DNA from 4 places in the Variovorax sp. LjRoot290 genome. Region 4 is predicted to be linked to each of the others. Evidence: predicted binding sites of a transcription regulator. Region 4 holds the regulator's gene; each other region holds the start of a gene.
The links. Region 4 encodes sigma-54, which starts transcription at its own class of promoters, with help from an activator protein. Its sites were predicted from a motif close to TGGCANGNAANCTGCTTT; they were not measured.
Positions count from the first base shown of each region.

Region 1: the regulator sigma-54 is predicted to act here: its motif matches at 6,041-6,058, upstream of ACSQ9A_RS09810 (CmpA/NrtA family ABC transporter substrate-binding protein).
Region 2: the regulator sigma-54 is predicted to act here: its motif matches at 4,858-4,875, upstream of glnA (type I glutamate--ammonia ligase).
Region 3: the regulator sigma-54 is predicted to act here: its motif matches at 4,292-4,309, upstream of atzF (allophanate hydrolase).

Region 1 covers NZ_CAXURW020000001.1:1,928,371-1,936,105, reverse strand. Annotated here, with positions in the region: gene ACSQ9A_RS09840 (pyridoxal phosphate-dependent aminotransferase) at 1-785, opposite strand, end outside; gene ACSQ9A_RS09835 (branched-chain amino acid ABC transporter substrate-binding protein) at 806-2,092, opposite strand; gene ACSQ9A_RS09830 (Hsp20/alpha crystallin family protein) at 2,215-2,586, shown strand; gene ACSQ9A_RS09825 (alpha/beta hydrolase) at 2,806-3,537, shown strand; gene tsaD (tRNA (adenosine(37)-N6)-threonylcarbamoyltransferase complex transferase subunit TsaD) at 3,482-4,534, opposite strand; gene ACSQ9A_RS09815 (nitrate- and nitrite sensing domain-containing protein) at 4,620-5,921, shown strand; gene ACSQ9A_RS09810 (CmpA/NrtA family ABC transporter substrate-binding protein) at 6,241-7,485, shown strand; gene ntrB (nitrate ABC transporter permease) at 7,496-7,735, shown strand, end outside.
Region 2 covers NZ_CAXURW020000001.1:3,837,013-3,844,747, forward strand. Annotated here, with positions in the region: gene ACSQ9A_RS19065 (hypothetical protein) at 1-102, shown strand, start outside; gene ntrC (nitrogen regulation protein NR(I)) at 119-1,663, opposite strand; gene glnL (nitrogen regulation protein NR(II)) at 1,686-2,762, opposite strand; gene ACSQ9A_RS19080 (hypothetical protein) at 2,762-3,265, opposite strand; gene glnA (type I glutamate--ammonia ligase) at 3,397-4,812, opposite strand; gene ACSQ9A_RS19090 (competence/damage-inducible protein A) at 4,960-5,775, opposite strand; gene ACSQ9A_RS19095 (EI24 domain-containing protein) at 5,760-6,632, opposite strand; gene ACSQ9A_RS19100 (sterol desaturase family protein) at 6,669-7,640, opposite strand; gene ACSQ9A_RS19105 (polysaccharide deacetylase family protein) at 7,657-7,735, opposite strand, start outside.
Region 3 covers NZ_CAXURW020000001.1:347,655-355,389, reverse strand. Annotated here, with positions in the region: gene ACSQ9A_RS01845 (ABC transporter ATP-binding protein) at 1-696, opposite strand, end outside; gene ACSQ9A_RS01840 (ABC transporter permease) at 693-1,529, opposite strand; gene ACSQ9A_RS01835 (ABC transporter substrate-binding protein) at 1,532-2,533, opposite strand; gene atzF (allophanate hydrolase) at 2,530-4,263, opposite strand; gene ACSQ9A_RS01825 (IS110 family transposase) at 4,476-5,612, shown strand; gene ACSQ9A_RS01820 (Atu4866 domain-containing protein) at 5,944-6,315, opposite strand; gene ACSQ9A_RS01815 (SDR family oxidoreductase) at 6,330-6,920, opposite strand; gene ACSQ9A_RS01810 (nuclear transport factor 2 family protein) at 7,028-7,471, opposite strand; gene ACSQ9A_RS01805 (NAD-dependent epimerase/dehydratase family protein) at 7,583-7,735, shown strand, end outside.
Region 4 covers NZ_CAXURW020000001.1:5,326,510-5,334,244, forward strand. Annotated here, with positions in the region: gene ACSQ9A_RS26310 (GSU2403 family nucleotidyltransferase fold protein) at 1-102, opposite strand, end outside; gene ACSQ9A_RS26315 (hypothetical protein) at 251-595, shown strand; gene ACSQ9A_RS26320 (phospholipase D family protein) at 602-2,206, opposite strand; gene ACSQ9A_RS26325 (RNA polymerase factor sigma-54) at 2,209-3,789, opposite strand; gene lptB (LPS export ABC transporter ATP-binding protein) at 3,804-4,580, opposite strand; gene lptA (lipopolysaccharide transport periplasmic protein LptA) at 4,577-5,269, opposite strand; gene ACSQ9A_RS26340 (thiol:disulfide interchange protein DsbA/DsbL) at 5,396-6,040, opposite strand; gene ACSQ9A_RS26345 (SPOR domain-containing protein) at 6,125-6,841, opposite strand; gene argS (arginine--tRNA ligase) at 6,851-7,735, opposite strand, start outside.

The DNA of each region.
Region 1 (7,735 bases), 3.4 Mb from region 4:
TTGAATTCGATCAGCTTGCCCATGCCGTCCATCAGCACCGGCGGCAGCACCAGCCAGCCGAGGCGCCAACCGGTCATGAGGAAACTCTTGGAAAAGCTGTGCGCGACGACGAGCCGGTCGTCCGGCGTCGAGATGTCCAGAAAGCTGGGCGCGCATCCCTTCGGCGTGGCGTCGAAATAGAGCCGCTCGTAGACCTCGTCGGCCAGGATCCATGTGCCGGTCTGACGGCAGTGGTCGAGGATCGCCTGCTGCTCCGCGCTCGCAAGGGTCCAGCCGGTCGGGTTGTTCGGCGCGTTGACGATGAGCAGCTTCGTCGCCGGCGTGACCGTGGTGCGCAGCGCGTCGAGGTCGAGCGTCCATTGCCCTGCCTTCGGCACCAGCGGCACGGAACGCACGCGCGCACCGAGGATCGCGGGCTGCGCCGTCAGGTTGGGCCACACGGGCGTGACCGCGACCACTTCGTCGCCCGCATCGACCAGCGCCTGCACCGCCAGCATCAGCGCATTGACGCCGCCCGAGGTGATGGCGATGCGCGAGGCCTCGATCGCCGGATGCAGCCCGCTCATGTACTGCGCAACGGCCTCGCGCAGTTCCGGCAGGCCCAGGTTGTGGGTATAGAAGGTTTCTCCTTGTTGCAGCGAATCGATCGCCGCCTGGCGGATCACCTCGGGCGTCACTTCGTCGCTCTCGCCGAACCAGAAGGCCAGCACGTCGCTGCGGCCCAGGCCGGCGTTGGCGACCTCACGGATCTTGGAGGCTTCGAGGTTGTGGATGGCTTGGCGCATCGTGTCTGTTCCTTGGAAATTCAGGAGCGCTGCATCTTGCAGCTGGTGGGCATCTCGGCCCGTTCTGCAGGGATTGTCCTCACGACGCGGAAGCCGTAGCCGGAGCCTTCGACGTCGAACTTCACGCCGGGCGTGCCCTGCTTGTCCATCACGCCGACCACCAGGGCCTGCTGGAACTGGTGATCGGCGGCGCGCATGCGGCCGCTCTGGCCCGCCAGCGTGACCTCGGCCTTTTCGAGCGCGCGCGCCACGGCCACGGTGTCGACGCTGCCGGCGCGTTCGACCGCCTGGGCCAGCGACTCGACCAGCAACTGCATGCGCATGTGCACGTAATCCTCGGCCGGTTTGGGGAAGCGCTCGCGAAAGGCGCGGTAGAAGGCTTCGGACTCTCGCGTCTGCACGTTCGGCAACCAATCCGCCACAGCGACCACGCGGCCGATGCCGGCATCGCCGATGGCCGCCGGCGCACCGAGCGCGTTGCCGTAGAAGGTGTAGAAGCTGCCGTTGAAACCCGCCTCGCGCGCCGCCTTCACCAGCAGCGTGAGGTCGTTGCCCCAGTTGCCGGTGATCACGGCCTGCGCGCCGCTCGCGAGGATCTTGCTGGCGTAGGGCGCGAAGTCCTTCACGCGGCCCATCGGATGCAACTCGTCGCCGACGATCTGCACATCCGGCCGGAGCGCGCCGAGCTGCCGCTTCGATTCGCGCAGCACGGCCTGGCCGAAGCTGTAGTCCTGCCCGATCAGGTAGACGCGCTTGAGCGCTGCGTCGTTCTTCAGCACGTCCATCAGCGCCGTCACGCGCATGTCGGCATGCGCGTCGAAGCGAAAGTGCCAGAAGCTGCAGCGCTCGTTGGTGAGCACCGGATCGACCGCCGAGTAGTTGAGGAACAGCACGCGGCGCGACGGGTCGCGCTCGTTGTTCTTCTCGATGGCGTCCACCAGTGCGGCCGCCGTAGCCGACGAATTCCCTTGCAGCACGATGCGCGCGCCGTCGTCCATGGCCGCGCGCAGCGCCGACAGCGCCTCCTCGTTCTGGCCCTTGCTGTCATAGCGGTCCAGCTGCAGAAAGCGGGCGCCGCCGGGCAGCTTGACGCCGCCGCGCGCATTCACGCGCTCCACGGCCCACAGCAGGTTGCGGAACACCGCTTCGCCGGTGTTGGCGAAGGGCCCGCTCATGCTCTCGATCAGCGCGAGCCGGATCGGCGGCGGCGCGGGCTGCGCATACACCGGCGCTAGCGCCGCCGCGCATAGCGCCATAGCGGCGAATTTCAAGGCCTTGCGGCGCCAAATAAAGCTGGAAAAACTCATCTTGAAACGCCTCCCGCCGCGCCTAGATGAGGTGGCAAGCGGCACTTGTGTTGTTTGAAACGCCGCGCAGTGTAAGGGACACACATTCTTGTCCCCATTGTGTTCATTCAGGAGTTCCCATCATGTTTTTTGCACCCGCAATTCGCACCGCCCGCTTCGTGCCGCGCGCCTATGACCAGCGCCTCGAGCGCTTCGTGAACGATGCCTTTTCCGCCGCGCGCCGCTCGCTCAATGTCGAACAGGACGAAAAGACCTGGACGCTGACGATGGACGTTCCGGGCTTCTCGCGCGAAGACCTGACGATCGGCATCGAAGGTGCCGTGGTTCGCATCGAAAGCAAGGCAGATGCAAAACGCCAATTCAAGGCCGCTTATGAACTGCCGCAGGACATCGAGGTCGCCACCAGCGAAGCCAAGCTCGAGAATGGCGTACTGACTCTGAAATTGGGCAAGCTGGTCCCCGTCAGCAACGCCGCCCAGCTCGCCATCAACTGATACGAAATTGTTTCAGAAGCTTGGAAGACGCAAGAAGGTAATCGGGCCGGTAACTTTTTGTTGCCGACCTGATTCATTTCTGAACTCAAAATAAGTACAGAGAACGTCACATTTGTGGCGTTTTTTTCAAATGCTTTCCTCCTAATTGGCGTTCGATACCTTGACTGCGGGCAGCAGAAAGAAGTCTCGGGCGCTCGACGAAGCGCCATGAAAACGCACTTGAAACTTGCTCACGACGATTCACGGTCGGACACCTTGCTGGTGTTCCTGCCGGGCGCGTTCCTGAAGCCTGAAGAGTTCGAGCGCGAAGGCTTCATCAGCGCGGTCAGGGAGCGGGATCTGGCGGCCGACGCCCTGCTCGTCGACGCCGACGTGTCGTACTACTACGACCAGACCTTCATCGAGCGGCTGCATCACGACATCCTCCGGCCGCAGCGTGCGACGGGTTACAAGTCGATCTGGCTGGTGGGCATCTCGATCGGCGGTTTCGGCGCCCTGATCCACGAACTGGCCAAGCCCGGCGCCGTCGACGGCATCGTGGCGCTGGCGCCCTACCTCGGACGGCGGCCGGTCGGCGCCGAGATCCACAAGGCCGGCGGCCTGCGCGCCTGGAAGGCGCCCGAAGGCCCGCCGCCGGACCAGGAGGTCGATCGCAAGCTCTGGCCCTGGCTTCAGCAGTACGCGGCCTCCAAGCCCGCCAAGGGCCTGCCGCCGCTGTACCTGGGTTTCGGCCTCGCCGACCGCTTCGCCGCCAATCACCGCCTGCTGGCGGAGGCCTTGCCTGCCGGGCGCGTGTTCACGACCGAAGGCGGCCACGACTGGCCGCAGTGGTCGCAACTCTGGCGCAAGGTGCTCGAGGTGCTGCCGCTGCCCTCGCACGGCAAGAAAGGCGCGACTACCCGAACTCCGGCTCCGGCGCGCAGAGCGAAGCCAGTGGCCATCGCGGCTTGACGTCGAAGGCATAGCGCTCGCTCGCCTGCCCCAGGCCGGCCTGCAGGCGCATCGCGGCGGCCATCGCGATCATGGCGCCGTTGTCGGTGCACAGGTGCAGCTCGGGGTAGTGCACGCGCACGCCGCGCTTCGCGCATGCCGCATTGAGCTGTTCGCGCAAAGCCCGGTTGGCACCCACGCCCCCGGCCACCACCAGCCGGTCCAGCCCGGTCTGCTCGATGGCGGCCAGTGATTTCTTCAGCAGCACGTCGACGATCGCGGCCTGGGTCGAGGCGGCCAGATCGGCCTTGCGCGCTTCGAGCTCGCCGCCGAGTTTCCTGGCCTGCGTCAGCACCGCCGTCTTCAAGCCGGCAAAGGAGAAGTCGAGGTCGCCGCTGTGCAGCAGGGGCCGCGGCAGCTTGAAGGCCGCGGCGTCGCCCTCCTCCGCCAGCTTGGCGAGCCAGGGGCCGCCAGGATAGGGCAGGCCCATCAGCTTGGCGCTCTTGTCGAAGGCTTCGCCTGCTGCGTCGTCGATGGTCTCGCCGAGCAGCTCGTAGCGCCCCACGCCGTCGACCCGCATCAGTTGCGTGTGACCGCCCGAGACCAGCAGCGCGACGAAGGGGAACTCGGGCGGATCGGCACTGAGAAAGGGCGACAGCAGGTGGCCTTCCAGGTGATGCACGCCCAGCACCGGCTTGCCAAGCGCCGCGCCCAGTGCACAGGCCACGCCGGCGCCCACCAGCAGCGCGCCGGCCAGCCCCGGCCCGCGCGTGTAGGCGACGACGTCGATCTCGGGCAGGGAGCGGGCGGCCTCGGACAACACCGTCTGCGCCAGGGGCAGCACGCGCCGGATGTGGTCGCGGCTGGCCAGCTCGGGCACCACGCCGCCATAGGCCTGATGCATCGCGATCTGGCTGTGGAGCGCGTGCGCGGCCAGGCGCGGCAAGCCGCTCGCGCCGGATTCGACCAGGGCCACGCCGGTCTCGTCGCAGGACGATTCGATTCCCAATACAAACATGCGACGAGTGTAGGGTGCGCACGATGTCGGGGCACGGATGTTGCTGCATGTCCTTAGGATGGCTCTTCAGCCATGCCGCCCCACGATGAAATCCGGACTGAGCTTTCTGATGGCCGCCCTGCGCTGCGAAATCGACGCGCTGGAGCAGCTCGCCCGCACCAGCGCGCTGGTCGGCACGATCGGCCGCCTGGTCCATGCGCTGCAGCGCGAACGCGGCATCTCGAACGTGCTGCTGGCGTCGCGTGGCCACCGTTTCGTCTCGCAGCGCAGCGAGCAGATCGCCGAATGCCTGCGCGTGGAAGAGGCGGTGCGCGCTTCGTTCGATCAGCTCGAGGCCGACGCGGGCCGCATCGGCAACGGTGCGCGCCTGTTCAGCCGCATCGCCTGGGTGCTGCCGGGCCTCGAGGGCCTGCCCGAGCTGCGCCGTCGCGTCGGCGCCTTGGAGCTCAGCCCGGCTGAGGCGACGGCCGCCTTCGTCAAGCTGATCGCAGGGCTGCTCGCAGTCGTGTTCGAGGCCGCGGACGGCGCCACCGACCCGGAAATCTCTCGCCAGCTGGTGGCCATGTTCAATTTCATGCAGGGCAAGGAGTTCGCCGGCCAGGAGCGCGCCTGCGGCGCCGCGGCCTTCGCCTCGGGCCACAACGACAGCGCGCGCCAGCAGCAATGGCTGCATCTGATCGAATCGCAGGAGCGCTGCTTCCAGGTCTTCGCCGAGTTCTCGGGCGCGCGCATCGCCGAGCTCTGGCGCAGCAGTCAATCCTCCGCCCAATTGGCGGAGCAGGAACGGCTGCGCCGCATCGCCTGCGCGGCACCCGCCGGCGTGGCACTCGATACCGAACTGAGCCAGACCTGGTTCGACTGCTGCAGCCGGCGCATCGACGCCATGCAATCGATCGAAGAGCGCCTGGCCGCCGACCTGCGCCGGATCTGCGAACAGAAAACGAGCCAGGCCCGGGCCGAGCTGCAGGCCCATGACGCGCTGCTGGCCAAGCTGGCGCGCGAGGCGGGTACACCGGCGGCAGTCTTCTTCGACGAGCAGCCCGCTGCAGACGCGCCGGGCCACCCGCAAACCATGGGTTCAGCCACGCCCTATGGCCGGCAGCTCGAGCGATCGATTCTGGAGATGGTGCAGGAGCAGTCGCACCGGCTGCAGGCGATGAGCGACGAACTCGACACCGTGCGCGCGGCCCTGAACGAGCGCAAGCTGGTCGAACGCGCCAAGGGCCTGCTGATGGCACACCGCCGCCTCAGCGAGGAGGAGGCGCACAAGATGCTGCGCCAGACAGCCATGAGCCAGAACCGCAGGCTGGTCGACGTCGCCGAATCGGTGCTCTCGATGGCCGAATACCTGCCCGGCGAGCCGGCGTCCCGGGCGCCTCGCACCTGAATTGGTGCGCTGCACAACAACTGTGCTTCGATCGCAGTTCAAGGGATTCGGCGCCTCTTGCCTCACGACGCGGACTTCGGAGGCTATCGATTTGATAGCAAACCACCCCTCTGAACTGCTGGCACGCAGTTTGCTTAACAAACCTGCATAGACCTGCAAGGGTCTTCAGGCAGGTGGCATCCAACGGCGGGTGCGACCCACCGAACCGGACAAAGGCGTCCCCATCCCGCAAGGGCTCGTTATCGAGCGGCCCGTGCGTGGTCGGGACGCCTTTTTTGTTTTGTGCTTTTTGTCTTTTCTTCATTCCGGAGCTCGCCCCATGACCGATTTGCTGAAACCGAAGTTGAATCGCCGCCGCGTGCTGCAAGCCGCCGCCATCGGCGCGGTCGGGCTCGACCCCGCCCTGCGCGCAGCCGTCTGGGCCCAAGGCTCGGACAAGCCAGAAAAGGAGGAAGTCAAGATCGGCTTCATCCCGCTGACCGACTGCGCCAGCGTCGTCATGGCCTCGGTGCTCGGCATCGACAAGAAGTACGGCGTGAAGATCGTGCCGAGCAAGGAAGCCAGCTGGGCCGGTGTGCGCGACAAGCTGGTCAATGGCGAGCTCGACTTCGCCCACGTGCTCTACGGCCTGATCTACGGCGTGCACCTCGGCACCGCCGGGCCGAAGAAGGACATGGCCATCCTGATGACCCTCAACAACAACGGCCAGGCGATCACGCTGTCGAAGAAACTGGCCGACAAGGGCGCGGTCGACGGCGCCTCGCTGGCCAAGGTGATGGCGAAGGAGAAAGGCGAATACACCTTCGCCCACACCTTCCCGACCGGCACCCACGCGATGTGGCTCTATTACTGGCTGGCCGCCAACGGCGTCAACCCGTTGAAGGATGCCAAGGTCATCACCGTGCCGCCGCCGCAGATGGTTGCCAACATGCGCGTGGGCAACATGGACGGCTACTGCGTCGGCGAGCCCTGGGGCCAGCGCGCGATCATGGACGGCATCGGCATCACGGCCGTCACCACGCAGGACATCTGGAAGGACCATCCCGAGAAGGTGCTCGGCACCACCGGCGACTTCGTCAAGAAATACCCCAACACGGCGCGCGCCGTGACGGCCGCGATTCTCGAAGCCGGGAAGTGGATCGACGCCGGTCTGCAGAACAAGAACAAGATGGCCGAAACCATCGCCGACAAGAGCTACGTCAACACCAGCGTGGACGCCATCAACCAGCGCATCCTGGGCCGCTACACCAACGGCCTGGGCAAGAACTGGGACGACCCGAACCACATGAAGTTCTACAACGACGGCGCGGCGACCTTCCCCTACCTCTCCGACGGCATGTGGTTCCTCACGCAGCACAAGCGCTGGGGCCTGCTGAAGGAGCATCCGGACTACCTCAAGGTGGCCACGGAGATCAACCGCATCGACATCTACAAGCAAGCTGCAGCCGCGACCAAGACCTCCGTTCCCAAGGACACGATGCGCAGCAGCAAGCTGATCGACGGCGTGGTGTGGGACGGCAAGGATCCGAAGAAGTACGCCGAGTCGTTCAAGGTCAATGCCTGAGGAGCCCGCCATGGTCAGTGCCGTCTTTCACTCCCCGCTCGAGGCTGCCCAGGGGCAGCTCGCCACGCCGGCAGCCGCCAGGAAGTCCGCGGCCGCCTCCGTCCCGCCTGCAGAGCCCGCGCAGGAAGAGACCACGCCCCGCGCCCCGCGCGACTTCAGCTGGATCTGGCTGCGCGTGCTGCCGCCGATCCTTGGCTTTGCGTTGCTGGTCCTGATCTGGGAACTCGTGGCGCTGAAAAGCACCACCGGC
Region 2 (7,735 bases), 1.5 Mb from region 4:
CCAGGCAAGCTGGGTGCGCACACCTACGTCGACACCTGGCTCTGGGACAGGAGCGGCCAGTTCCAGCTCGATACGCTGACCCTCGGGCAGCGCAGCCGCTGAGCGCCGGCGCCACTCGCTATTCCAGGCCGAGCTCCTGGATCTTGCGCGTGATCGTGTTGCGGCCGATGCCGAGCTTCTGCGCGGCCTCGATGCGGCGGCCGCGCGTGTTGGCCAGCGCCGTGAGGATCAGGCGCGACTCGAAACGGCGCGACAGCACGTCCCAGACGTCGTTGCGCCCGGCCGCCAGCAGGCTCTGGGCCTCCTGTTCGAGCCCGGCCTCCCACGAGCCCGAACCGACCGGCGCAGCGCCGGCAGCGGGCGCGGATGGCGTCGGGGAAGCCGAGGCCAAGACCGCGGCAGCAGACGTGGAAGGCGCCGCAACGGGTTCGCGTTCAGCTGTGGCGGCAGCGGCAGCGGCGGAGGCACCGGGCGCTGCAACGGCAGCAGCAGCACCGGCCATCACCTCGGGCGGCAGGTCCTTGGCTTCGATCAGCTGTGCCGGCGCCATCACCGTCAGCCAGTGGCAAATGTTCTCCAGCTGCCGCACGTTGCCGGGAAAAGAGAAGGTCGCGAGCTGCGCGAGCGCCGCATCGGAGATGCGCTTGGGCTCGACGCCGAGCTGCTTGGCGCTCTGCTGCAGGAAGTGCCGCGTGAGCGCGGGGATGTCTTCGCCGCGCTCGCGCAGGGCCGGCAGCCGCAGCCGGATGACGTTGAGTCGGTGGAACAGGTCTTCGCGAAAGCCGCCGATCTTGACGCGCTGTTCCAGGTCCTGGTGGGTGGCCGCGATCACGCGCACGTTGGCCTTGACCGAGTTGTGGCCGCCGACGCGGTAGAAATGGCCGTCGCTCAGCACGCGCAGAAGGCGCGTCTGCAGGTCGAAGGGCATGTCGCCGATCTCGTCGAGGAACAGGGTGCCGCCTTCGGCCTGTTCGAAGCGTCCGCGGCGCATGGTCTGCGCACCGGTGAAGGCGCCGCGCTCGTGGCCGAAGAGCTCGCTTTCGAGGAGGTCTTTCGGAATGGCGGCGGTGTTGATCGCCACGAAGGGGCCGCTGGCGCGCGGCGAATGCTTGTGCAGCGCGCGCGCCACCAGCTCCTTGCCGGAACCGGATTCGCCGGTGATCAGCACCGTCACGTTGCTTTGCGACAGGCGCCCGATCGCGCGGAACACGTCCTGCATCGCCGGCGCCTGGCCCAGCATCTCGGGCGCAGCGGCCATCCGTTCCTCGGACACTTCCTCGCGCTGGCTTTCGTCGACCGCGCGGCGGATCAGTTCCACCGCGCGCGGCAGGTCGAAGGGCTTCGGCAGGTATTCGAAGGCGCCGCCCTGGAAGGCCGAGACGGCGCTGTCGAGGTCGGAGAAGGCGGTCATGATGATGACCGGCAGGCCGGGATGCTTGGCCTTGATCTTGTCGAGCAGGTCGAGGCCGGAGCCGCCCGGCATGCGGATGTCGCTCACCAGGACCTGCGGGCCCTGCATCTCGTCGTCGGCCGCGGCTTCGAGCGCGGCCAGCACCTCGCGCGTATTGGTGAAGCTGCGGGTCGGCAGGTCTTCGCGCAACAGCGCCTTTTCCAGCACGAAGCGGATCGATTGGTCGTCATCCACTATCCAAATCGGCTTCATGCAGTTCCTTGTTCCCTGTTAGCTAAGGCAGCGGTATCAATATCTTGAAATCGGTCCGGCCCGGGACACTGTCGCACTCGATCACGCCGTGGTGCTGTTGCACGAAAGTTTGTGCCAGCGTCAATCCAAGGCCTGTTCCGCCTTCCCTGCCCGACACCAGCGGGTAGAAGATGCGGTCCTTGATCGCGTCCGGCACACCCGGTCCATTGTCGATGACATGCAATTCCAGTGCCAGTCGATACCACTGCTTGTTGAATATCACCTGACGTGCAATGCGGGTCTTGAAGGTGATGCACGCGTCGCCGGCTGCACGCCGCTCGGCCAATGCCTGCGCCGCGTTGTGGACGATGTTGAGCGTGGCCTGGATGAGCTGCTCGCGATCGCCGCGAAACTCGGGAATCGAGACGTCGAAGTCGCGCTCGATGTGCAGGTCGCGCGGGAACTCCGCAAGGATCACCGAGCGCACGCGTTCGCAGACCTCGTGGATGTTGACGTCGCCCACCACGTGCGGGCGGCGGTGCGGCGCGAGCAGGCGATCGACCAGCGTCTGCAGGCGGTCGGCCTCGTGGATGATGACCTGGGTGTATTCGATGAGGTCGCGCGACTCGACTTCCATCTGCAGCAGCTGCGCCGCGCCGCGAATGCCGCCCAGCGGGTTCTTGATCTCGTGCGCGAGATTGCGGATCAGCTCCTTGTTGGCCTGCGCCTGGTCGAGCAGCCGCTCTTCGCGGTCTTGCCGGACCTGCTGCTCGAGCGGCGACATTTCGATGATCAGTTCGCCCGCGCGGTCGCCCTGCGCGAGCGTGACCTGCACCGGCATCAGCTCGTGGTTGACGCGGCGCAGGAAGGCCTCGTAGCGCAGCGTGGCGAAGTCGTTGCTGCGCGCGCCGTCGATCGCCGTGCGCAGCACCTGCGGCTCATGGAAGCAGGCGCCGAACTGCGAGCCTTCGAGCGTGCGGCGCGAGGTGCCCAGCGCGTCTTCGAGGCCGGCATTGGCGAACAGCACCGCGCCGTCGGTGCGCACCACCGCGATCAGCGTGGAAAGAAGGTCGAAGGCCTGAAAACGCTTGGCGGCAGCGGCGGATTTGCCAAAGGCCATCAACGATTGGCCGGCAGGCGGCCGATTTCGCGGCGGATGCCCGCGATGTCGCTTTCGTTGCGCGCGATCTCGGCCTTCATCTCGGCCACGCGGTCGAGGTACTTCTGATAGTTGCGCGCTTCGCTGCCCTGCTTCTCGGGTTCGCCGTTGTTGTAGTCCTTGAGCAGTTGGGCCTGGCGCTCTTCGGCTTTCTTGAGCTCGGACTCGAGCACCGAGCGGGCTTCGCCGTCGCGTGCGCGCTGGTCGGCGCCGTCGACGCGCGGGCTGCCGGCCGGCGCACGCGCGGCGGTGCTGCCTGCCGCAGCCGCCGCGATCGGGCGGGTGCCCTGGACCACGGTGACGTTGCCGCCCTCCATCACCTTGCAGCCGCGCTGCTGGGCGAGGGTCGCGTTGTTGGTGTATTCGTTGCCGCAGCGCCAGACGCGCTCCTGCTGGGCCTGGGCCTGGAGGTGCACGCCGGCCGCCGCCAAGGCGGCCAGGAGGAAAACGGAAGAAGTCTTCATGGTCGTGAATGTAGTGCGCAGCAAACCGGCATTTTCCTGCAATTCGGGAGTTCGGCCGCGCAAGCTTGCCCCAAAAGGAAAAGGGACGGCCCAAGGCCGTCCCTTTTTAACGCCAAAGCCGAAAAGCTGGCTTACAGGGAGTAGTACATGTCGAATTCGACAGGGTGCGTCGCCATGCGGAAACGCGTGACTTCCTGCATCTTGAGGTCGATGTAGGCGTCGATGTAGGCATCGGTGAACACGCCGCCCTTGGTCAGGAAGGCACGGTCCTTGTCGAGGTAGTCGAGCGCCTGGTCGAGGCTGTGGCACACGGTCGGGATCAGCGCGTCTTCTTCCGGCGGCAGGTGGTAGAGGTCCTTGCTGGCGGCTTCGCCCGGATGGATCTTGTTCTCCACGCCGTCCAGGCCGGCCATCAGCATCGCGGCGAAACCGAGGTACGGGTTCATCATCGGATCGGGGAAGCGCGCTTCGACGCGGCGGCCCTTCGGGTTGGCCACGAAGGGGATGCGGATCGAGGCCGAGCGGTTCTTGGCCGAGTAGGCCAGCTTCACCGGCGCTTCGAATCCGGGGACCAGGCGCTTGTAGCTGTTGGTGCCCGGGTTGGTGATGGCGTTCAACGCACGGGCGTGCTTGATGATGCCGCCGATGTAGTGCAGCGCGAAGTCGCTCAGGCCGGCGTAGCCGTCGCCGGCAAACAGGTTCTTGCCGTCCTTCCAGACCGACTGGTGGACGTGCATGCCCGAGCCGTTGTCGCCGACGATCGGCTTGGGCATGAAGGTCGCGGTCTTGCCGTAGGCGTGGGCCACGTTGTGGATCACGTACTTCTGCAGCTGGACCCAGTCGGCGCGCTGGATCAGCGTGCTGAACTTGGTGCCGAGTTCCATCTGGCCGGCGTTCGCCACTTCATGGTGATGCACTTCGACCGGGATGCCCAGCGACTCGAGCACCAGGCACATCTCGGAGCGCATGTCCTGGAAGCTGTCGACCGGGGGAACCGGGAAGTAGCCGCCCTTGACCGCCGGACGGTGGCCGGTGTTGCCGTGCTCGAATTCCTTGGCGCTGTTCCAGGAAGCCTCTTCGGATTCGATCTTGACGAAGCAACCCGACATGTCGTTCTGCCAGCGCACGCCGTCGAACACGAAGAATTCCGGCTCCGGTCCGAAGTACGCCGTGTCGCCCAGGCCCGAGGCCTTCATGTAGGCCTCGGCACGCTTGGCGAGCGAACGCGGATCGCGCTCGTAGGGCTTGCCGTCGGTCGGGTCGACCACGTCGCAGGTCAAAAGCAGCGTCGTTTCTTCGAAGAAGGGATCGATATTGGCCGTGTTCGGGTCGGGCATGAGCAGCATGTCCGAAGCCTCGATGCCCTTCCACCCGGCAATCGACGAGCCGTCGAAGGCATGGCCGTCGGTGAATTTGCCCTCGTCGAATGCGGACACGGGCACGGTCACGTGCTGCTCTTTGCCGCGGGTATCGGTGAAGCGGAAGTCGACGAACTTGACCTCGTTTTCCTTGACGAGTTTGAGTACATCGGCGACGGTCTTTGCCATCAGGTTCTCCTGGTTTGGATGGTTGGTTGGAATTGCGGGACTGGGAATGCAGTTTTTGTGCCCATTGTCACTGCCGAAGAGGGGTACCCGGCACTGCGCCGAAACCCCAAAAGCAGGCAAGTTGTAACCAAACTGGTGCAATCAAGATTAACGCACCAATTCGGGTCCAAGACGCGCGCCAAAGGCGTGCAGGCCCTCGAGCAGCTGTGCGTAGGCGGCATCGATGCGCTCGGCATCCCCCTTGACGCCGAGCTCGATGTGGCGGCCGTGCTCGGCATGGTCCACGCTCGGCAGGCTGAAGACCTTGATGCCGGGATGCGCGAGTTCGACGGCTTCCATCAGCGGCGTGAGCGCGGCCTCCATGGCGCCGTAGACGATGACCGATTTCTCCATCGCCCGACCGTGCGCGAACAGGTGCGCATAGCGCTCGTCGAGCACCGATTCGATCATCGGCCAGGCCATGACCGGGAAGCCCGGCACGAAGTGCACGTCGCCGACGCTGAAGCCCGGAATCTTGTTGTAGGGGTTGCGGATGATGTTGGCGCCGAGCGGGAACACGCCCATGTTGAGCCGGTGCACGTTGTCCGGACGGTCGGGCTCGTAGACCGTGCCCTGCTCGCGCGCGGTGTCCTGCATGCGTTCGCGGATCAGCACCTCGGCTTCCGGATGCAGCCCCAGCGGCACGCCCAGCGCCGCGGCCGCGCACTGGCGTGTGTGATCGTCGGGCGTAGCGCCGATGCCGCCGGTGGAGAACACGACGTCGCCCGAGGCGAAGGCGCGCGCGAGCGCTTCCGTGATGCGCACCGGCACGTCGCCGACGTACTCGGCCCAGGCCAGCTGCAGGCCGCGCGCGGCGAGCAGCTCGATGACCTTGGGCATGTGCTTGTCGACACGCTTGCCCGACAGGATTTCGTCGCCGACGACGAGAAGGCCGAACGAACGTGTGCTCATGGTGCGCCCCATTGGGTGGCGGCCGCATGGACATCTGCCATCTCGGCCGCGGAAGGTGAAACGGCCGCCGCCGCGCGCTGCGCCCGCAGCTGGGCCAGGGCATCCAGGCAGTAGTGCGCGAACCAGAGCGCGGAGAAGGCGAACACCAGCGTGTAGATCCAGATCGCGAGCGGCACCAGCACGAAGAAAGCCGCAGCGAACAGCAGCCCCGACGCCCAGACGATGCTCGGGGCGGCGCCCAGGTAGCCGCACAGCACGCCGACGCCGAGCAGCGGCAGCCGATGGGCGCGCAGCAAGGCCTCGCGCTCCTCCGGGCTCGCATGCTCGGCCAGGGCGTCGAAGCTCATCACGCGGTAGGTCAGCCAGCCCCAGATCAGCGGCGGCAGGATCAGCACCAGCGGCGGAATGAGCCATAGCGGCATCGAGACGACGAGCGCGAGCAGCGCCAGCACGGTGAGGCCCAGCGAGCGGACGACGCTGCCGAAGAAGGAGGCGCCCCTCTTCTGCTCCAGCGACGGGAAACGGCGGTCGGCCACCAGCCGCGTGAGTGGCGGCGCCATGAACCCGGCCACGATCAGGAGCGACACCACAACGATCAGCGGCGTGGCCGCGATCACCACCACCATCGGCGCCAGCACGGCCGTGACGTCACCGGAGAACAGGCGTCCGATCCAGCCCCAGAAGCTGGACAGAAGCGGCCAGGCGTCGAGCGCCTCGCGCGTCCATGCCACGGTCGCGTCCCAGTAGAAATAGCCGAACAGCGCCGCCAGCAGCACCATGAGTCCGAGCGGCAGCAGCGAGAGCACGATCACCCGCGGGTGCATGCAATAGGCCACGGAACGCCAGAAGGAGTCGAGAAGAAGACGCATCGGCGCCGAGGATAACCCTGTCGCGTGGAATCGAGATCAGCCGCGGTCGACAAGACGCCTGAGCCCCAGCCACTGCTGCGCCCAGAAACCGCGCCCGTAGTCGCGTACGCGGCCCCCGGCGTCGGGCTCGACCTGGTCGCGGATGCCGGTCGGGTCGTAGCGCTCCTCGAAATTGACGGTGCGAAACAGCATGTCCCACCACGGCAGCAGCACGCCGAAGTTGTGGCCGCCGAGCGTACGAGGCCCCTGCGACTCGTGCCCGATCCCGATGCTGTGGTGCACGCGGTGGAAGCGCGGGCTGATCCAGAGCCGTTCGCCGATCGCGCCGAAGCCGAGCCGCAGATTGGCATGCTGCAGGCTCTCGCTGAGCTGGGTGAAGGCCACGATCGCGATGAACTGCCCCGGCGCCACGCCGATCAGCTGGGCGACGACGACGATGATCGTGTCGTGGATCACGTCGTCGAGCAGGTGGTTGCGGTTGTCGCTCCACATCGTCATCTGGCGCTGCGAATGGTGCAGCGAATGCAGCGCCCACCACCACTGGAAGCCGTGCTGGCCGCGATGGATGAAGTACTCGACCAGGTCGAGCACCACCAGGTAGATCGCAAACGCGACCCAGGGAATGTCGGTCACGCCGGGCCAGAGCTGGTCGAGGTGGAAGGAGCCCCAGCCGGCCGCGCGCACGGTGCCGAGGATCTCGTCGAACAGCGGGTCCAGCGCGAAAAACATGGCCAGCCGGAACAGCCCCAGCCGGTGGATCAGCGTGTAGAGGATGTCGGTGCGGATGGCGGGCCGATCGAGCACCGGCTCCGCCGGCCGCCAGCGCTGCAGCGGACCGAACACGGCCACCAGCACCCCTATCTGGATCAGGCCGACCAGCAGCCATCCGGTGGCGTCGAAGGCGTCCTCGACCCAGCCGCCGAGGCCGATGGCGTAGACCAGCGGCTGCACGGCCGCCTCGAAAAGCCATTGCTGCAGGTTGGAGAAGGGGTCGGTCAGCCAGTCCATCGGAACACCGCGCGATTCAGGGATGAGACGCGATCCATTCACGATACGCGGGATGCTGGCGCAGCGTCTCGAAGCAGAAGCCCTTGGCCTTGAGG
Region 3 (7,735 bases), 5.0 Mb from region 4:
GGTCAGCAGCAGCACCTGGTCGGCCAGGTACACCGCCTCTTCCAGGTCGTGCGAGACCAGCAGCATCGTGGTGCCGGTCTGCATGAAGACTTCCTGCAGTTTCTCGCGGATGAAGAGCGTCATCTCGAAGTCGAGCGCGGAGAAGGGCTCGTCGAGGAACAGCACCTCGGGATTCGGCGCCAGCGCGCGCATGATCGAGGCCGTCTGCTGCTGGCCGCCCGAGAGCTCGTACGGATAGCGGTGCAGATCGAACTTGACGTCGAAGGAAGCGACCAGTTCCGCCATGCGCCGGTCGACCTCGGCCTTGGAGCGGCCTTCGAGCTTGAGCGGGTAGGCGATGTTGTCGATGGTGCGCATCCACGGGAACATCGCTTCGCGGTAGTTCTGGAACACGTAGCCAATCTTGGTGTCTTTCAGCGACTTGCCGTCGAACAGGATCTCGCCCGAATCGATCGGAATCAGCCCCGCGATCATGTTGATCAGGGTCGACTTGCCGCAGCCGTTGGGCCCGAAGACCGAGACGATCTTGTGTTTTGGAATGTCGAGGTCGAAGTTCTCGTACAGCGGCCAGCCTGCGAAGTACTTGGTGAGGCCGCGGATGGTGATGTGCGTGCCGGCGGGGCCGGGCGCGAAGACGGGCTTCGGCACATCGGCGTACACCGGGCCGTTGATGACGGTGTCGGTGGCAGCTCTCATCTTCCGCTCCAGTGCACGATGCGGCGCTCGGCCAAGAGGAAAAGGATGTTGAGCGCATAGCCCAGCGCGCCCGCCGCGAGGATCGCCGCGTACATGCTCTTGACGTTGAGCACCTGCTGCGCATCGATGATGCGGTGGCCCAGGCCGTTGTCGGAACCGATGAACATCTCGGCCACGATCACGATCACCAACGCCATCGAGACTGCCGAGCGCAGGCCGACGAAAGAAGGCTGCAGGCTCTCCCACACCAGCACGTCCTTGAAGATCTGCCAGCGCGAGGCGCCCATCACGCGCGCTGCCATCACGCGCTGCTTGCGCGCGTTGATCACGCCGTAGGCGCTGTTGAACACCACGATCAGCAGCGCGCCGAAGGCCGCGATGGCCACCTTGTTGACGTCGGACACGCCGAAAATCAGGAGGAACAGCGGGATCAGCGCAGACGACGGCGTGGAGCGGAAGAAGTCGATCAGGAACTCGACGCTGCGATAGGCCTTCTCGTTGCTGCCGAGCAAGACGCCCAGCGGCACGCCGATGGCCGCCGCGATCAGGAAGGCCTGCAGCGTGCGCCAGACCGTGACCGCGAAATCCATCAGCAGCGGGCCGCCCGCCAGGCCGGTAACCAGCGCCGCGATGGTGTCGGCCGGCGTCGGCAGCAGGATCGGCTTGATGAAGCCGAGCCGCACCACCAGGTCCCAGAGGATGAACAGCACGATGGGGCCGATGGCGGGCAGCCACTTGCTCCATGACGACTTCTTCGGCGCGGCAGCGGCCGCGGCGCCGGCGGCTGCGGTCCAAGGCGCGGCAGCCGCGGGGCTGGTGCTCGTGGTGGCCATGATCAGCCCTTGTAGAGCAAGCCGTCCACCGGCACCTTCTTCTCGAAGATGCCTTTCTCGGTGAACAGGTCGTAGAACTTCTGGAAGTAGGCGACGTCGCTGGGCTTGAACTCGTTGTAGAGCATGTACGAAGCCAGCGGCACCTCGGCCGTGAGCGCACCCTCGATCGCGGTGTAGCCCTTCATGTGTTGCCGCGCGTCCCCGGGCTTGGTGCGCACAAGCTCGACGCCGCGCGCGTAGGCGGCGATGAATTTCTTTGCTGCTTCGGGATTCTTCTTGATGAATTCGGTGGTCAGGCTGGCGGCGCCGCCATGCCACGGCGCCATCGGATCGCCGAGGATGTACTTGGCGACGACGCCGGCCTCGATCATGCGCGTGGTGCCGTTCATGCGGCCGACCGTGCCCGTGGGCTCCAGTGTGTAGCAGGCATCGACCTGGCCTGCGACCAGCGATGCGACGTGCTGGCCGATCGGCAGTTCGGAGACCATCGCGCCGGTGGCGCCGGCGCGCTCCAGCATCGTCTTGCACAAGGTCATGTTCTGGATGCCGGGACCGGAGGCGACCTTCTTGCCCTTGAGCTCGGCCATGGTCTTGATCGGGCTGTCCTTGGCGACGATGAACTCGTCGAGCACGAACTTGGCGTTGCTCGGGTTGGTGCAGAAGATCTTGAACAGGCCGGGCTGCGCGATCTCGCCGATGGCGAGGTTGGCCGAGCCGGTGCCGTTGGAGCTGCCGTCGGAGCGGCCCGAGAGCATCGCTTCCATCACCTGCTGCGCGCCGGCGAACTTGAGCGGCTCGACCTCGAGGCCGGCTTCCTTGAAGTAGCCGCGATCGATGGCCGCGAAGAAGGGCAGGCCCGCCGCCACCGGCCAATAGCCGATGCGGATCTTCGGCGCGGCCTGGGCCAGCACCAGCGAGGGTGCGGCGAGCGCGGCGATGCCCGCGGCGCCGGCTTGCAGCACACGTCGGCGCGACGCGGCGGGTATCGAGTTGACGATGCTCATGGAACACTCCTTGTCGTTGCCTTGCGGGACTCGATGTAGCGGCGCCAGCCGCCCAGATGCGTAATGTCTTCGGCGCCTTCGAGCGCCAGCCCTTCGCAGAGAAAGCCCTGCACGCTGCTGCCGTCGGCCAGCGCCAGGGTGCCGATGCCGAGCGGCGCCGGAATCAGCGACACGAAGGAGCCGTAGTGCGCGAGCGGCATCTGCCACACCTCGACCGCGATCGCCGCACCTTTCGTGCCCGGCACGCGCACCAGTCCGGGCTTGGGCGGCACCGTGCCGGGCAAGGCGTAGAGGCGGTAGTGCGGCGCGGTCGCCGTCTGCGCCACGAGCGTGGCGCCGCGCTCCGTCAGCTGGCCGTTCAGCGGCATGCCCGACAGGTGTGCGCCGACCACCGCGAGCCTGACCATGGGCTCGGCCGCGATCAGCGGCAGCGCCTCGGGCGCGGGCAGCGGCGCACCGGTCGCGCCCAGCGGCAGGCCGGTGGCGTGGTGGAAGCGCTGGCCCAGTTCGGCCAGCTGGAAGTCGCTGCCCGAGCGGCCGATCAGCGTGATGCCGAAGGGCAGGCCGTCCTCGCGCAGGCTGCTCGGCACCGAGATCGCCGCATAGTCGAGCAGGTTCACGAAGTTGGTGTATTCGCCCAGGTTGCGGTTGAGCGCCACCGGCGCGGCCTGCATCGCGTCGGTCGTGTAGTGCGCGGGCGCGGTGGGCACCAACAGCACGTCGATGTCGCGCCACATCGCGGCCGCGCGCTGGCCGAGTGCGTGCAGCTTCGCGCGCGCATCGACGAAGTCGGCCGCGCTGTAGCGCCGGCCCGCGGCCAGGATGCCGCGCACCGGCTCGATCACTTCGCTTTCATGCGCGTCGAAGAAGCCGCGGACGGCGGCATAGCGCTCGGCGACCAGCGCGCTGTCGTAGAGCAGCGCGGCGGCTTCGGCCAGCGGCGCGTAGTCGATCGCCACCGGCGTTCCGCCCAGGGCCTGCATCTGCGCGACGGCGCGTTCGAAGGCGACCGCCGACAGCGCATCGCCGAAGAAGCGCGGCGCCGAGGGCAGGCCGAAGCGCAAGCGCGCGGGCAAGGGTTCGGCGGCGAGCTTCAACTCGCGCGAATAGGGATCTTCGGCATCGAAGCCCATCGCCGCCTGCAGCACGCGCGCGGCCAGGCCCACGGTCCTTGCGAAGATCGACACGCAATCGACGCTCTGCGCCGCCGGCACCACACCGCGCGCGCTGATCAGGCCGCGCGAGGGCTTGATGCCGACGATGTTGTTGAGCCCGGCTGGCACCCGGCCCGAGCCCGCGGTGTCCGTGCCCAGGGCGAAGTCGACCTGGCCGGTGGCGACCACGTAGGCCGAGCCGGAGCTCGAGCCGCCCGACACGTAGCGCGCATCGAAGCTGTTGGGCACGGCGCCATAGGGCGAACGGGTGCCGTTCAGGCCGCAGGCGAACTGGTCGAGATTGGTCTTGCCGGCGAGGCTTGCACCGGCATCGAGCAGCCGCTGCACCACATGCGCGTGGGTGGCCGGCGTATAGGCGAAGGCCGGACAGGCCGCCGTGGTCGGCATGCCGGCGGCGTCGATGTTGTCCTTGGCGGCGAAGCTGAGGCCGGCGAGCGGGCCGGCGGGTGCGCCGGCCAGCGGCCGGTTGAGCCGCGCGATCCATGCCTGCGCGGCCCACTCGTTCACCGGCTCTGGCGCCTCGCCGCGAAGCGAGGCAATTTCATGCACCATCATCAAGCATCCTGTCTTGTGTACAAGACGAGATGCAAGTGGCGTGCCAGCGGAATGCGGCGCAAGGCCGCTGTCCCGGTTGGGCTAGACAGAATGGCTTGAGCCGTTAGGAGGCCCGTCTCCGGGACTATCGTGGGTTGCGCACCGTTGGTGCGCCGAGCCACAACGCTGGACCCCGAGGGGCGGACAGCGTGCAACGTGCAAGGAGACGGGCCATGAGTCAATCTACCACCACTGCGGCCACCGTTTACGTTGGCCTGGACGTCCACAAGGACAGCATCGACATCGCCCTGGCCGAGGCCGGCCGTGACGGCGAAGTGCGCCATCTGGGCGCGGTTGCCGGCGGCGTCGTTGCCGTCACCAAGGCCCTGCGCCGCCTGGTCAGCCGGGGCCATTGCCTACATGTCGTCTACGAAGCGGGCCCCTGCGGCTTCGTGCTGCAGCGCCACCTCGCCGCGCTGGGCTATCACTGCGAGGTAGTGGCGCCCTCGTCCATCCCCAAGCGCTCGGGTGATCGGGTGAAGACCGACCGCCGCGATGCCTTGATGCTGGCGCGCCTGGCGCGCGCGGGTGAACTCAATGCGGTGCGCGTGCCCGACGCCGTGGACGAGGCGCTACGCGACCTGGTGCGGGCCCGCGAGGACGCGGTGCGGGAACAGCGCAACGCGCGCCACCGGCTGAAGGCGCTGCTGCTGCGCAGCGGCGTGGTGTACTCGGGCAAGAGCGCCTGGACGGCGGCGCATCTGCGCTGGCTGGCCAGCCTGGCGCTGCCGCACGCCGCGCAGCAGATCGCCTTCCAGGAGTACCTGCACGCGGTGAGCGAATCGGGAGCACGCATCGCAAGGCTGGAGCAGTCGCTGCGCGATGCGTTGGCGGGTTGGTCGCTGGCACCGGTGGTGGCCGCGCTTCAAGCACTGCGCGGTGTGCAACTCATTGCCGCGGTCACGCTGGTGGCCGAGATCCAGGACTTCCACCGCTTCGCCAACCCTCGCCAGTTGATGGCCTACCTGGGCCTGGTACCCAGCGAAGCCTCCAGCGGCCAGCGCCGCCGCCAGGGCGCCATCACCAAGGCCGGCAACTCGGCGGCGCGGCGCATGCTGGTGGAGGTGGCGCATCTGTACCGCTATCCAGCAAGAGTCAGCGCAGACATCGCCAAGCGCCAGGCGGACCTGCCCAAGGCCGTGACCGACATCGCCTGGACTGCGCAACTGCGACTGTGCACGCGCTTCAAGAGGATGAGGGCGCGGCACATGCCGCACAACAAGGTCGTCGTGGCCATCGCGCGCGAACTCTCCGGGTTCGTATGGGCCATCGCGCGCGAGGTGACGCCGCCACCGGCGGCCTCAACCTGAACCAGCGATGGCCTGGCACACATCACCAAGGAGGCGCCCTATCGAACAACCATCTTGAGGCCGGATCGGGAACGCGGCGCAGCCACGGCCACAGGGGAATCCTCGGGAGCGCTATTGCACAGCCACGCCAGTGACCGACCGCAGACCCTAGAAAGCAGGCAGCCCCGCGACGAACACATGAACTGTCGGTAGCCAATCCACGCATATCAGCATGATCAACCGTCGCTTACGCACTCGGGCTCCGTCGCGTTCCCGATCCGGCATTCACGAAAGATTCTGCAATCCGGCACCCGGAGGGTTCGGTTCGCCCTCTTGACAGGATCAAGCCATATCAGCGCTTGTGCTCGCGGTACAGCAGCATGCCCGCGTGGTAGAGCACGCCGTCACGGAACTCGCCGTCGGCGGTGAAGCCGGTGTCGTCCACGTAGTCGATGTGATCGCCGGCGAGCACATAGCGGCCCTGATAGGCGCTCTTGCGATTGCCGCGCGCCTCGTCGTAGCGTCCGCCGGGCAGGAGCTCGTGGCGGATGTAGCCGTCCTTGGTCACCCACATGCCGGCGTAGGCGTTCTGGTCGTTCGATCGGTTGTTGGTGGTCGTCATTGCCTTGGGTCCTTGAATCGAGTCGGGGGCGCGTTGCGCGTCGGCGGGCGGCGCCGTCATGACGCCCATGGCGAGGCCGAGCAAAAGCAGATGGCTGTGCATGGTCGGGCTCCTTTTCAGTGGGGGCTCGCCGTCGGGCGCGCGATGATTTCGCTGGCGTCCACGTCCTCCGGCTGCTCGATCGCAAAGGCGATGGCACGCGCGATGGCCGTGGGCGACTCGGTCACGCCCGGCGAGATCACGGTGACGCGGATGTCGCCGCCCGCCTCCTGGCGCAGCCGTTCGGAGATCGCGTGCACCGCGAACCTGGAGGCGCAATAGACGAACTGCCCGCAGCCCTGCGCGCGCATGCGCGGCAGGCCGGCGGCGATGCCGTGCAGCACGCCGCGCACGTTGACGTCGAGCATGCGGTCCCACTCGTCGACCTTGAGTCCGGCGTTGTTGACGATCACGTCGACGCGGCCGAAAGCCTCGGTCGCCTCGTCGATGAAACACTGCATGCTGGCGCGCCGCGTGACGTCGAGCGCCTGGTAGCGCGCCGAACCGCCGGCTTCGACGATCTCATTGGCGAGCGCATTCAGCCGGCCGATGCGGCGGGCCCCGAGCAGCACGCGCGCGCCGCGCTGTGCCAGGAGCCTGGCGGTGGCTTCGCCGATGCCGCTGCTCGCGCCGGTGATGGCGACGACTTTTCCTTCGATTCCTGACATGTTGCGTTCCTTGGCTGCGGGGGAGTGGAACGAAGTCTAGGAACGAGGGAGCATGAGGCGGTAGCCGATTCGCCCGCGCTTCTTGCCTGATCCTGCAAGGCGCAGCTTCAGAGCACGGACAGCGGCTCGAACGCAACGCCCTGGCCGGCGGCCTGCCTGATCGGCTCCGGGTCGACGCCGGAGCGCAGCGCGCGCAGCAGCGCGGTGTCCATGTAGACGCGCTCCTCGGCGATCTTGCCGTCCCTCAGCCGAAACTTGTCGACACCGCGCCAGTCGAAGCGCTTGCCGCCGACTTGGCGCGTGCACTGCCATTCGATGATCACGATGTCGCCGCGCGAGCTCCAGTCCAGGAGCTGCCAGACGAGGTCGGGCGCGGCCTCCCGCTGCACGTCGTTCAGGCGCCCGAGCTCGTTGCCGGCAATGGGGCGATCGACCAGCGGCGTGCGCAGCACCCCGTCCGGATGCCAGAGCGCGAGAAAGGCCTCGCCATCCCTCGTGGCCCATGCGGCGGCGAATTGGGTGATGAAATCCTGGATCTCCGCGTCGGTCATGGATCGGCTCGCTTTCGTTGTAATGACGCAGCGATGATCGCGAAGCGCGGTGCACTTGCCCGGCCATATCCGGACATCATCATCCGAGCAAGCACTCATGAAAGGTCTACCGTGAAGATTCTCGTGACCGGCAGTTCCGGCCACCTCGGCGAGGCGCTGATGCGCAGCCTGCAGGCCACGACGCACGAGGCAGTCGGCATCGACGCGCTGGCGTCGCCGTACACACGCCATGTCGGTTCGATCGCGGACCGCGCCCTCGTGGCC
Region 4 (7,735 bases):
AGACGCAGTGCGTTCCTTGAGCTCGGCGTACTGCGTGCGGAAAGCCAGCTCATGCATGCGGTACAGGGCGTGCTGGACAGGCATGGATTTCTTACCCCACAAAACTGCATTTTATGTGGTAAGTCCGCTCCTGCGTTGTACGTCCGCGCTGCAACATTCAGCAACAAGCTTCACGGAGAAGGCGGGTCCTGCTTTACGCGGGCCGGGTGCAATGACCCCAACGGCACTTCATGCCTTCAGGAGTTTCTTCATGAACATCGCGCACACCCGTTTCTTCAAGTGGATCGCCGCCGGCGCCTTCTCCGCCGCAGCCGTGCTGGGCGCCACGTCCGCCAGCGCCAGGGACCTGGCCGTGTCGGTGGGCATCCATGTGCCAGGGGTCGCCGTCGGCATTGCCAGCCCGGTCCACTATGCCCCGGCGCCGGTCTACTACGACACGCCGCCGCGGCACTACCGTCCGGCTCCCGTGTATGACTACCACCGCCCGCCGCCGCGGCACTTCTACCGCCATGAATACCGCGACGAGTACCGGCACGGTGATCGCCATCACTACCGCCATGACCGTTATGACCGTTATGACCGTTATCGCTACTGATGAGGTCTAGAGCAGGCTCTCCGGCGCCAGCGGCGCCAGCAGCTCAAGCATCAGGTGGTCCCAGAAGCCCGCATCGGGCTCGCTGGTGAGCACCTGTTCGACGCCGGCCTCCTCGCTCACCCATTCCATTTTCTCGGTGCCGGGCGCGAAGCGCACCTTGTAGGCGCCCTGCTGCTTGAGCACCTCGACCAGCTTCAGCACCTGCTGCGCCATCTCGCGGCTGAAGATGAAGAGGCCGATCTCGGTGTTGTGCACTTCCGAGCGCGGGTCGAAATTCATCGAGCCGACGAAGAGCGTGCGCCCGTCGATCACGGCCGACTTGGCGTGCAGGCGTCCGATCTGCGTGCCGAACAGGCCCAGGCGCACGCTGCGCCGCGTGCGCACCGAGCTCAGCTCGTGGATCTCGGCGCCGAGCCGCAGCATGTCGGCCCGGTAGCGGCGGTAGCCGGTGTGGACCACGGGCTCGTCGGTGGCGGCCAGCGAGTTGGTGACCACGCTGATCTTCATGCCGCGCCGGCGGATCTCGCGCAGCACCTCCAGCCCCTCCTTGCCGGGGATCAGGTAGGGCGACACCAGCGTCACGTCGGAACGCCCGCGCCGCATCTGCTCGACCACGTTGTAGCGCACGCTGTCGACGTCGAGCAGCGGCACGCCGCCGTAAGTGACCTGTTTGCCGATCACGCGCTCGGGCGAATCGGCATACGCCTCGGCGGTGGTCCAGATGAGGTCGAGCTTGCCGGCGTTGAGGTTCTCGACGATCGGGCTGTAGCCCAGCAGGTCGTTGGGCGCCGGCGGACGTGGTGCCGGGGTGGTGGCCGGGGCAGTCAGCTCCTCGAAGCGCCGCTGTCGTTCCTCCCGCGCGAGCGTGGGCGCGACCACGGTTTCGATCGGCCGTACGTGCTCGCTGTTCCAGTACAGGTCGAACAGGCTGGAAAGGCGCGGGATCAGGGCGCCGGCGACGAAGGTGTCGAGGTCGATGAAGTTCGCGCCGGCCGTCTGCGTGAAGTACGGGTTGCCGATGTTGCGCCCGCCGGCTACCGCCATCGCGCCGTCGGCGATGAAGAGCTTGTTGTGCATGCGCCGGTTGACGCGGCTGAAGTCGAAAAGCGAGGCCGAGAAGCGCCTGAGCATGCTGCCGCGCCCGGCCGGAAACGGGTTGAAGAGCCGCAGCTCGAGGTTGGGCGTGGCGGCCAGCGCGAGCAGCAGCTCGTCCTCGCCCGCAGTGTAGAGATCGTCCATCAGGAGCCGCACGCGCACGCCGCGCTGGGCCGCGTCGCGCAGCGTGCGCAGCAGGTAGCGGCCGGTCTCGTCGTTGTCGATCTGGTAGTACTGGACGTCGAGCGTGCGCTCGGCGCGGCGCGCGAGCTCGAGCCGCGTGTTGAGCGCGAAGTCGCCGCTGGGCATGAGCCGGAAGCCGCTGAGGTCCGCATCCGGCTGCGAGGCCTTGGCGATGCGGCCCAGCACGGTGCCGGTGGACAAGGGCATCGCCTTGGACGGCGTGCGCTCGAATTCGGCCGGCAGCATCGCGCAGCCGCTGGCGAGAAGAAGCACCGCCATCAAGGCCAGGCCGAGGCGAATCCAGCTTGGTAGCGGACTCGGACGGCGACTCATCGCTAGAGTGCCTTGCGCAGGTTCGCAGGCGCGATGCGCAGCGCCTCGCGGTACTTGGCCACCGTGCGGCGCGCGCACTCGATGCCCTGCTCCTTGAGCATCTCGGACACCTGGCTGTCGGACAGCGGCTTCCTCACGTCCTCGGCGCTCACGAACTGCTTGATCAGCGCGCGCACCGCGGTGCTGGAGGCGTTGCCGCCGGTTTCGGTGCCGAGCGCCGAGCCGAAGAAGTACTTGAGCTCGACGGTGCCGTAGGGCGTGGCCATGTACTTGGCGGTGGTCACGCGGCTGATGGTGGATTCGTGCAGGCCCAGCTCGTCGGCGATCTCGCGCAGCACCAGCGGCCGCATCGCGAGCTCGCCGTGCACGAAGTAGCTCTTCTGCCGCTCGACGATCGCGTTGGAGACCCTGAGGATGGTGTCGAAGCGTTGCTGGATGTTCTTGATGAACCAGCGCGCTTCCTGCAGCCGCTGCGACAGCGCCTGGCTGCCCTCGCCCTTGTGCTGCTTGAGCGCGCCGGCATAGATGTCGTGCACGCGCAGCCGCGGCATGACCTCGGGATTGAGCATGACGCGGAACTTCGCGTTGGTGCCGTGGCCGATGCGCGTGACGATCACGTCGGGCACGACGATGTTGCGCTCGACGTCGACGAAGCGGCGCCCCGGCTTGGGCTCGAGCCTGGCGATCAGCTGCAGTGCGGCGCGCACCTCGTCTTCGTTGCTGCGCGTGAGCGTGGCCAGGCGCTTGAAGTCGCGCCGCGCGAGCAGCTCCATCGGCTGCTTGCAGATCGCGATGGCGGTCTTGCGCACCTGGGCCTCCTCCTCGCTCTCCTTGGCGCTCGCCAGCTGGCGCAGCTGGATGGTCAGGCATTCGCCGAGGCTGCGGGCGCCGACGCCGGCCGGCTCCAAACTCTGCAGCAGGCCCAGCGCGACCTGGAAGTGATGCACCAGTTCGTCGAACTGGTCGTTGTCGTCGCCCGCGAGGCCCGAGGCCAGCGCCGGCAGCGAATCCTCGAGGTAGCCGTCGTCGTTGAGCGATTCGATCAGGAAGCGCAGCGCGGCGCAGTCGTTCTCGTTCAGGCGCAGCGACAGCGCCTGCCGGTGCAAGAAGGACTGCAGCGATTCCTGGCTGCGCGCGAGCTCGGTCGCATCGGTGCGCTCGTCGTCGCCGAGGTTGTTGGCGCGCGCGGGCGCATCGCCGCCCCACTCGCTGTCGTCGGGCGCGAGGTCGACCGTACCGTCGCCCTCCCAGTCGGGTTCGCTGTCGGCGGGCGCAGCCGCTTCGGCATCGCCGTTGGCGGCGACCGCCACCTCGGCCGGCGCCGCGGCCGAGCCGGGGACGAAGTCAGCCTCGCCCTCGGCCTGGCGGTCTTCGTCGCGCACCGGCGCATCGGCCGCCTCGAGACCGAACTCCTCGCGCGGCGCCTCTTCGGCCGTGCGTTCGAGGAACGGGTTCTCGTCGAGCATCTGCTCCACTTCCTGGCTCAATTCGAGCGTGGAGAGCTGCAGCAGCCGGATCGACTGCTGCAGCTGCGGCGTGAGCGCCAGGTGCTGGGAAACGCGCAGCGAGAGCCCTTGCTTCATCGAAGTACGGTCCCCTACATCCGGAAATGCTCGCCCAGGTACACGCGTCGTACCTCGGCGTTGTCGACGATCTCCGAAGGCGTGCCTTGTGCCAGCACATGCCCGTCGCTGATGATGAAGGCGTGATCGCAGATGCCCAGCGTCTCGCGCACGTTGTGGTCGGTGATGAGCACGCCGATGCCGCGTTCCTTCAGGAAACTGATGATCCGCTGGATCTCGATCACCGCGATCGGGTCGATGCCGGCGAAGGGCTCGTCCAGCAGGATGAAGCGCGGCTGCGTGGCCAGCGCCCGCGCGATCTCGACGCGGCGGCGCTCGCCACCCGACAGCGCCAGCGCCGGCGAATCGCGCAGATGGTCGACGCGCAGGTCGTGCAGCAGTTCGCCGAGGCGCTCCTCAATGCGCTGCTTCGACAGCGGCACCGGCCGGCCCGCGTCGTCGGGTTCGCGCTGCAGCTCGAGCACGGCGCGCACGTTCTCCTCGACCGTGAGCTTGCGGAAGATCGACGCTTCCTGCGGCAGGTAGCTCAAGCCCATGCGGGCGCGGCGGTGGATCGGCATGTGCGCGATCGGTTCGCCGTCGATGCTGATCTCGCCCGCATCCGCCCGAACCAGCCCGACGATCATGTAGAAGGAGGTGGTCTTGCCCGCGCCGTTGGGCCCCAGCAGGCCGACCACCTCGCCCTTTTGCACGCCGAGCGAGACGTCCTTGACGACCTTGCGGCTGCCGTAGCTCTTCTGCAGGCCGCGCGCCTCGAGGCGGCTGCCCAGGACTTCGTTGCCGCCGCTCACTTGCGCTGCTCTCCGCCGAGCGTGGTGGTCGAGCGCAGGCCCGTTCCGGACGCCGGCGCGGAGGCGGCCGGCGCCGCCGGCCTGGCGGACCCGGCAGCGGGCGCCGAGGCGGCCGCCTTGGGCGTGAGGATGGCCTTGACGCGGCCGCCGGGCTGGGTCGCCACGCCCGCATTGGGCGGCAGCGGCGAGCCGTTGACGGTGAAGGTGTCGTTGCTCTGGTCGTAGACGATCAAGGGTCCGCTGCTTTCGTCGTTGGGTGTCGCGCCGACCAGGCGACGCATCACCGCACGGCGGATGAACTTCACGTTGTCGGCGCGGCTGTCGTACTCGATGACTTCCGACTCGCCCTCGATCCACTCGTCGGGGCCGGCGTCGCGCTTCTGCTTGAAATAGGCCAGCTTGCCGGGCGCGGCCGTGACGATGCCGTACTGGTAGCCCTCGGGATCCTGCCGCACGTCGATGCGGATGCCGCGGATGATGATGGTGCCCTTGGTCACCACCACGTTGCCGGTGAAGACGCTGGTCTGCTTGAGGTCGTCGTAGCGCATGGCGTCGGCCTCGATGTTCATCGGCTTGGTGCGGTCCGCCTTCTCGGCCTGCGCCGCCGACACGAGGCCGGCCACGCCCAAGGCGAATACGAAAGCGCGACAAAGGTGGCGAGAAACGGAGGAGGAATGTAACGATGTCATAAAAGGCACGAAACTTGCTGGGCGATTGTATGCGGCCTCATGGATCCGGTTTCCGCCGGCGGATGAAAAAGCCCGCCGAAGCGGGCTTCCTGCTGGTTGCCGCGACGAGCGGCGGGAGGCGCTTTTTTACGCGCTCTTGCGCGCTTCGCCGACCAGGAAGTCAGTGACCTGCAGCGCGCGGTCCATGCTGCGCGCGAGTTCGCCGTCCGTATACCACCTGCCCGCGATGCCCATCGCGGGCACGCCGGCCACTTGGTAAGCCTCCTGCAGCTGCTTGGCGCGCTGGATCTTGCTCGCCACGCTGAAGGACTTGAAGTTCTCGGTGAACTTGGCCTTGTCGAGGCCGTTGGCCGCGGCCCAGTCGATGATCTGCTGCTCGCCTGAGAGGTTCTGGCGCTGCTGGTGGATCGCGGCGAACACCTTGCGCTGGTATTCGTCGACCTTGCCCATCGCTTCCAGCGCGTAGTAGAGCCGCTGCTGCGGCTGGAAGCTGGGCTGGAAGGCGACCGGCACGCGCTTGAAAGACACGTGGGCGGGCAGCTTCTTGATCCAGGTCTCGAGCGTCGGCTCGAAGGCGTTGCAATGCGGGCAGCTGTACCAGAAGAACTCGATCACCTCGACCTTGCCGGCCGGCGCGTCGACCGGCACGCGCTTGTCGAGCACGGCGTAGTCGGTGCCCGCCTTGGGCGCGAGCGCCTGGGCGTGCGAAGGTGAGGCGAAGGGAAGAAGCCCCAGCGAAGTGGCGGCCAGCGAAAAGTCACGACGTTTCATATTAAGAAGTTCTCCTGTGCGGCTGACAGAGCCCGCGGCTGGCCCGGAGTTCCCGGACCGGCGAGCTTGAGTATGGATGAAGGCTCAGCGCTGGACGCGCACCAAGGCAGATTCGAGGCCACCGCCGTCGAGCCGCTCCTTGAGCCGGTCCGCATCTTCCTTCTTGTTGAAAGGCCCCGCGCGCACGCGGTAGACGGTGCGGCCGGCCTGCTCGCGCTCGGTGATGCGCGCTTCCACGCCCATCAGCGAAAGCTTGGCGCGCTGCGCCTCGGCGTCCTCGGGGGTGCGGAAGGCGCCGGCCTGGACGAAATACATGAAAGGATCGGTGCTGGCGCTGGGCGCCGCGGCGGCGGTGGTGGCGCCGGGGCTGGCACCCGAACGTGCCCGCGCGAGATCGCCGATCGGGTCGTTCGATGGCGGCACCGCGTTGGCTTCGGCCGGCAGGGGCGGCCGTCCGGCGCGCTGTGGCTGTTGCTGCTGCGCGCCGGGTGGCACCACCACGGGCGCCGGCGCGGTCGGCGGCGTGGGCGCCCCCGCCGTGGCAGGCTGGGGCGGTGCGGGCGTCGCGGGTGCCTGCGGGCGGGCGGCGCCTGCCTTGCCGGCGAGCGGGCCGTTGGGGTCCCAGTCGCGGTTCTTGCGCGCCTCGGCTTCGTCTTGCTCGGGGCCGCCGCGCTGGGTCTTGGTCATGAAGGGGATCGGCACCTTGGTCACATAGACCGCGATGCCCAGCGCCACGCCCAGCCCCAGCACCAGGCCGACGATCAGCCCAATGACGATGTTGCCGCTCTGTCTTTTAGTCATGGTTCGAAATCACATCTTGCGCGGCGCGCTCACGCCGAGAATTGCCAGCCCATTGTGCAGCACCTGCGCGGTGGCCGCGACCAGCGACAGGCGGGCCCGCTTGACCGGCTCCTCGTCCACCAGGATGCGCTCGGCGTCGTAGTAGCTGTGGTAGCAGGCAGCCAGTTCGCGCAGGTAGAAGGTGACGTCGTGTGGCGCAAAATCCTTGGCCGCGGCCGCGAGCATGTCGGGGTACCTGGCCAGCAGCAGCAGCAGCGCCTGCGCGGCCGGGCTTTGCAGCGGCGCGAGCTCGACATCCGCCAGCGCGGCCGCATCGCCGCCCCAGGCCGCCAGCACCGAGCAGATGCGCGCATGCGCGTACTGCACGTAGTAGACCGGGTTGTCGTTGTTCTGCGCCAGCGCGAGGTCGATGTCGAAGGTGTATTCGGTGTCGGGCTTGCGGCTCAGGAGGAAGAAGCGCACGGCGTCGGTGCTGGTCCACTCGATCAGGTCGCGCAGCGTCACGTAGCTGCCGGCGCGCTTGCTGATCTTGACCTCTTCGCCGCCGCGCATCACGCGCACCATGGTGTGCAGCACGTACTCGGGATAGCCGGCCGGGATGCCGACGTTCGCGGCCTGCAGGCCGGCGCGCACGCGCGCGATCGTGCCGTGGTGGTCGGTGCCCTGGATGTTGACCACCTCGCCGAAGCCGCGCTCCCACTTGGCGATGTGATAGGCGACGTCGGGCACGAAGTAGGTGTAGCTGCCGTCGCTCTTGCGCATCACGCGGTCCTTGTCGTCGCCGTAGTCGGTCGACTTCAGCCACAGGGCGCCGTCCTGCTCGTAGGTCTTGCCGGCCTCGATGAGCCGCTTCACCGTCGCCTCGACCCGGCCGCTGGTGTAGAGGCTCGATTC